One region of the Bacillus sp. UNC322MFChir4.1 genome, then DNA from elsewhere that is predicted to be linked to it. Evidence: riboswitches for the same ligand, from Rfam matches in the RefSeq annotation. Region 1 holds a riboswitch; the other holds the start of a gene.
What was found. A riboswitch is a leader RNA that binds a small molecule or an ion and turns the genes downstream of it on or off. The one in region 1 is predicted to bind cyclic di-AMP.

Region 1 (3,150 bases):
TTCCGCCAAATACAGTTCCGAGAAGCATATTTACAAGCGGAACCATTCCTCCAATTGGTGTTAACGTATCATGTGTAGTATTCACGCCCCCTGTCCCCGAAGCGCTTGTAACCGTTGCGTATAAAGCAGAAGATATAACGCCAAGGCGCATTTCTTTCCCTTCCATATTTCCTTGTGAATGCTCTATTCCAAGTTGATTTAACGGCGGATTTCCTTTCAACTCAGATATGGAAAGCGCCTGAAATCCAACGATAAACAAAATGAACATCGATACAAAAAACAGTCTTCCTTGCTTCCGATTTCCAATCATTCGGCCGTAAACAAATGGGAATGCCATCGGAATTAACATTTGCAGCATCATTTGCAGCACGTTACTAATCATATTTGGGTTTTCAAAAGGATGTGCGGAAACCGTTCCAAAAAAACCGCCACCATTATCTCCAAGTTCTTTAATAGCTAGTAAAGACGCTACTGGCCCCCGAGGAATTACTTGCTCGGTCCCTTCTAACGTTTTTGCGATAATTGTAGAATCTAACGTCTGCGGTGTTCCTAGCGCTAGAAAAATGAGCGACGCTACAAATGAAATTGGTAACAATACTCTTATAATAGATTGAACAAAATCAACAAAGAAATTCCCTATTCTTTTACCTGCTAGCACACGAATAAACGTAATCCCAATTGCCATTGAAGTTGCAGGTGCTGCAAACATCATAAATGTTACCCCAACCATTTGAGAGAAATTAGATAAATTACTTTCACCACCATAATGTTGTAGATTCGCATTTGTCATAAACGTGATGGCCGTATGAAAAGCTAACGTCGGCTCCATTCCCGGAAAATGATTTGGATTTAACGGTAACATCCCCTGTAATCGAAATATAGAATACACAACAAGTATAAAAAATAGATTCGTTATAATTAAACAAAACAAATAGCGCTTCCAGCTTTGACTATAGCCCTTAATGTCCGCGATTTTAAATAAAAATTTTTCTAGCGGGCCAAATATCTTTTGAAATGGTCCCTTTTGCTGAAAAACGTTGTATATATAATCTCCCATTGGTTTCGCAACAACTACAAATAGACAAATTACAATTAGACTTGTAAGCCAGCTCACTCTTTTCCTCTCCTCTGTTATCTCTATATTTTTCTCCATTACATATAGAAATAAGTTTAATTGTAAATTTTTACCATAAAGAGAATAAAAGAAAACACTAGGCCGCACCTAGTGTTTTTTACACACAAGTCCCCCCTCTCAAAACGCTGACGAGGTTAGCTGTCGGATTCGGACCTTGAGAGTAGCCCTACCTAAAAAGGATTCACCCCGAGTGACAAAGCACAAAATTGGTTCCCCCGCTCCTATTGGATTAAGCGATATTCGGCTGTAAAATTTTCCATTTGTATGTTAATATACGCTTCCAAACTCTTATTGTAAAGAGAGAAAATACAAAAAAAGAAAAACTCCCTTCATGAAAGTTTTCCTTCTACATATCAATAACAATAAACCGCTACTACAAAAATAAATGCGATATACAAACAAAGCGGACTGTATAACCACGTATCATATACCGAAAATTTTGTTCCTTTTACTTTCTTAAAGAATCCAACATACTTCATGTCACCAATTGCACGTAATAAGAAAATGCCTGCAAGAATGATACATCCCCATCTCGTGTAACGACTTGAATCCCAAAAAGACAAATATCTACTTTGAGCTAATAGAATCATAGCGAAACATAGAATGGCAAGTGCCACTGCAAAAGTTCCTATTTTCCGAGGAACAAAAACAGATTCGTCGCTGTCTTTTTTCATCGGAAGAACAACCTTACTGCCCCAAGATCCGCCACATGCCCAATACATATGAATGAGGCTGATAAACACAAGTATGCTTGCACTTAAAATGATGAAAAATGCTGCCATTGTATTCCCCTCCATAAATTCGCTTACTTTTAATAACTTCCTTTCATATATAACCTATATAAGAAAACAATCTATATTCATTTTCATTTTCCGAGCTATAAGTTGAGGCTAAGTTGAATACAACATGACATGACCGTTTCGATGCGCGGCCAGATGCTCTCACCCTCCTGAAAAGAAAGGGGATTTTATATCGTCTATATATCTTTTCCTCATAGCTTTCGAATAGGACTAATAAGCGCAATAATAACTTCCATTATCTTTGCAACTGACGCCAATGCAAATACTGCAACTGGATTATAGCCAGAAATAATCCCACCAACTAAAGCACCTAACGGCATTGCTAGACGAGTAAGTACTCGCGAGAAGCCAAGAACCCTTCCTTGCATATCGGTAGGCACTGTTTCTTGCCGGACTGATGCTACGATTGTGTTCCAAGCTATGTTACAGACCATTGCCACACCAAGGGCGATACCAGGTGCTAGCCAATATTTGCTCCATATTGCATACGTTAGTCCAATAGCACCTATACCTAAAAGAACAGGGATAAGAATCCCACGCCGAAAGTACCTTTCGAGTGGTACTGCAATAATACTTCCTATAAGTCCCCCAACTCCAATTAAGGTATAATTAAGACCGCTTTGTTCAGCAGATAAATGTAAAGTTGAAAGTAAGTAATACATGAATACGCCCAGTACAGCACTAGCCCCAAAGTTGCCAACCATAGCTTGGAGAGATAAAGCAAGGTTAAGCCGATTATTCGTCAGCCATTTCAGTCCCTCTTTCAGATCTCTCCCTATGCCTTTTAATACATTCCCTTCTCTAACGATGACTTTATTTCCCACTAATTTAGGTAAGAGTAATACTGCAATTAAAGTAGCGGCAAAGGAGAAAACATTTAACCAAAGCGCGTTAAATCCTCCTATTATAGCGATTGTTATTCCTGCCAATGTTGGACCTGCTAAACTAGCAATTTGATTAACCATTTGGTATGCCGAATTCGCTTTCGTTAACTTTTGACCTGCAATATACGGAATTGCTGTAACAGTAGCTACATCAAATAACATAGATAAGACAGCTAACATAAAAGAAATAACGTATAGATGCCAAATCTGGAGTACATCTAGAAAATTTAAAATAGGAACTAGTCCTACCAAGACCATACATCCTAAATCAGCTGTCCACATCAACTTCCTTCGATTCCAGCGATCTACCATCACGCCTACTATTGGTCCG
Region 2 (3,150 bases), on a different contig from region 1:
GGGTAACGGATTTAACAGCAAACTCTTATTTACTATCATTTTCTGTTGAGAATAAACGGTTAGTGGCATTTCAAGATGGCCGTGTGCTTGTGCACGGAACAAAGGATATAGCGGAAGCAAAAACGATTTATCATCGTTACTTTGGGTAAAAAGGGTGAGGGAAATGAAAGTGAATAAAGCATTAACGATTGCGGGCTCTGATAGCGGCGGCGGAGCCGGGATTCAAGCAGATTTAAAGACGTTTCAAGAACTCGGTGTGTACGGAATGACAGCCATTACAGCGATTACGGCCCAAAATACGCTCGGTGTACAAGGAGTGTATCCTGTTCCTACAGAAGGAATTGAAGAGCAGTTACATTCTATTGGGACGGATTTAACGCCTGATGCGGTAAAACTTGGAATGTTATTTAGTAGTGAAATTATTAGAGTCGTAGCTGAAAATATTAAATCATTTTCATGGAATAATATTGTGCTAGACCCTGTAATGATTGCTAAAGGCGGAGCGTCATTATTACAACAGGAAGCTGTTACAGCATTAAAAGAACATTTGCTGCCGCTTGCAACGGTAATTACGCCAAATGTCCCTGAAGCAGAAGTATTAACAGGAATGAAGATTGATACGATTGAAGATAGTAAAGAAGCTGCGAAAATGTTGCATGATTTAGGGGCGAAGTTTGTCGTCATGAAAGGCGGGCATGCAGCATATCAAGGGAATAAAGTAATTGATTTATTGTTTGATGGAAATAAGTTTATGGAATATAGAAGTAAACGGATTGCGTCTCTTCAAACACATGGAAGTGGTTGCACGTTTGCGGCAGCTGTAACAGCCGGACTCGCGAAAGGTTATGAAATTGAAGAGGCAGTTCGGGAAGCGAAGAGCTTTATTAGTATAGCGATTGAAGATGAGTTGAACATTGGAAGCGGTCACGGACCAACGAATCATTTTGCATATGGACGTAGAAATATGCGTGTATAAATATGTATTTTTGAAGAAAGCCAGTTGGAAAAATTGGCTTTTTTCATGTTTACTTTTTCCAAAATCAGGAGTAATATATCAGCCAGAATCTATTTTTTTGAACGCTGAATCTGAAATTTGGAGCGGAGGAACCAATTTTGTGCATTGTCACTTGGGGTGAATCTTTTTTGAAGGTAGGGCTACTCTCAAAGCCCGAATCCGACAGCTAACTCCGTAAGCGTGTTGAGAGAGGATGGTGCAAGTGAATACATCAATTCATCGATCCGACTAGCATAAAAAGAATTTTAATCGATAGTTAAAAATTCTTTTATGTGAAGGAGAATCCAGTGCATGGATGAGGAAAAAGAGTACATGCTCATTTGTGTAGGTGAAGTTGCGAAAGTAAAGAGTTTGCATGATTTAATACCTTTTCAAAGTGAAATGGTTATTTTTACAGCAAGTGAATATGTGGCAAGTGAAGTGAAAGCATGTGGATTTCAACAAGCATATTGTTGCCCAGATGACCCGAGCATGATTGTGAAAGTATGCAAAGCAGTTAAAAAAATCATTTTGCTAGGAGATGAATTATCCACAATTAGCTTCTTCGCCGAACGTATTCGCTCTTCATTTACCGCGCCTATTACAGTCGTCACGCGAAATAAACAATATCCTAAGCACCTCTATAAAACGATTGGAATTCAATTAGTGGTGTTTACAACTTGTGATAACATTTCGTTTTTGACTTTAGAGTAGGGCGGAGGAATCGGATATGAAAGTATTACTTTGCCGTGAATTAGCAAAGCGCTGGGCGTTATCGTTAGAGCGAGTACAGGAGTTAGCTGAACATGATCCATTCTTTCCGAAGCCATATGTAATTCTTCCGCCAGAAGGTATCTGTTTATATTTAGAACAAGATATTATTGAATATGAGAAGCAACATGCGGAATTGGTGAGAGTATGTATTCGGGGGCGTAATTTACGGTCTTTTTTATGATTTAGCCCCTTTCTTTTTAGGGTGGGCGAGAGGTTCTGGCCGTGCATAGTAGCGGCCAGGGCCTTTTTTGTGCCACGAGCGGGGTTTAAAACAAAAGGAGCAAGCGAGTACGAGGTCTTGGCCGTTTATAGTAGCGGTCAGGGCTTTTTTTGTCACGTGTGAGGTTTAAGACAAGGAGAGAAGAGCAGGTTATGTTGTGTTTGATTTATAGAGATAATCTTCTGTTTTTTACTTGTAAAAGAACGTATACATAATGAAAAAGGAAGAAAATGAAAGAAAAAAGATGATAAAGATGTATTTATCCTTGATGTAAGCGTTTAAAAGGGGGGATATTTTCATATTTTAGTTATTTTCCCTCTTTACAAGTAAAATTTAGAGGAGTATATTTACATTCATAAATTGTTCATAAAATTTCCAAAAAACAACCTGATATCGCTGAGTCCAGAAATGGAGCGGGGGAACCAATTTTGTGCATTGTCACTTGGGGTGAATCTTTCATGATGAAAGTAGGGCTACTCTTTAGGCCCGAATCCGACAGCTAACCTCGTAAGCGTTTGGAGAGGAGGTTTACTTTTGTGTTGTTCATTTTCGAACACTGAGTAGATCCTCAGTGTTCTTTTTTATGCTTTTGATGGTAAAATTTTACATTTTAGTGAGGGATGAAGAATGTTAGATATCGCTATGATAGCAATTTTAGTTGTGTTAGTTGGGACAATGATCGGTCTTGTAAGATGGTCGGATAACGTTGTGAAAGAAGGGAAGAAGCAATGAGTATTGCAGTATCCATTATTGTTGGCTTACTTACTGTGTACTTAGTTTATGCGCTATTAAATCCAGAAAAGTTTTAATTAGGGGGAAGGGTTTATTATGATTTGGATTGCCGTTTTGGTCACAATGTTATTATTTGTTCTTGTTGCAAAGCCAACGGGGATTTATTTAGAGAAGGCGTTTCAAGGGAATCGTAAATTGGATAAAGTGTTCGGACCTTTTGAAAACATTATTTTTAAAATTTCCGGTGTGAAGCCTTATAACCAGAGCTGGAAGCAATATGCATTGTCATTAGTTGCGCTTAATGGATTTATGATTGTTGTTGTATATTTCATACTTCGTTTGCAAGGCGTATTGCCATTAAATCCAGCTCATGTTCAGGGGATGGAACCTACACTTGCTTTTAATACAGCGATTAGTTTTATGGCAGATA

Region 2: another riboswitch for cyclic di-AMP. It lies ahead of BR72_RS11155 (hypothetical protein); the one in region 1 lies ahead of kdpA (potassium-transporting ATPase subunit KdpA).

Annotation. Positions count from the first base shown of each region.
Region 1 is NZ_JQKQ01000023.1:67,455-70,604, forward strand. It holds gene kdpA (potassium-transporting ATPase subunit KdpA) at 1-1,114, opposite strand, end outside; cyclic di-AMP (ydaO/yuaA leader) riboswitch at 1,243-1,381, opposite strand; gene BR72_RS10485 (DUF3995 domain-containing protein) at 1,489-1,917, opposite strand; gene BR72_RS10490 (MFS transporter) at 2,127-3,150, opposite strand, start outside.
Region 2 is NZ_JQKQ01000024.1:85,624-88,773, reverse strand. It holds gene BR72_RS11165 (thiazole biosynthesis adenylyltransferase ThiF) at 1-149, shown strand, start outside; gene thiD (bifunctional hydroxymethylpyrimidine kinase/phosphomethylpyrimidine kinase) at 164-976, shown strand; cyclic di-AMP (ydaO/yuaA leader) riboswitch at 1,069-1,212, shown strand; gene BR72_RS11155 (hypothetical protein) at 1,307-1,708, shown strand; gene BR72_RS11150 (hypothetical protein) at 1,725-1,949, shown strand; cyclic di-AMP (ydaO/yuaA leader) riboswitch at 2,373-2,516, shown strand; gene BR72_RS11145 (hypothetical protein) at 2,616-2,720, shown strand; gene kdpF (K(+)-transporting ATPase subunit F) at 2,717-2,797, shown strand; gene kdpA (potassium-transporting ATPase subunit KdpA) at 2,817-3,150, shown strand, end outside.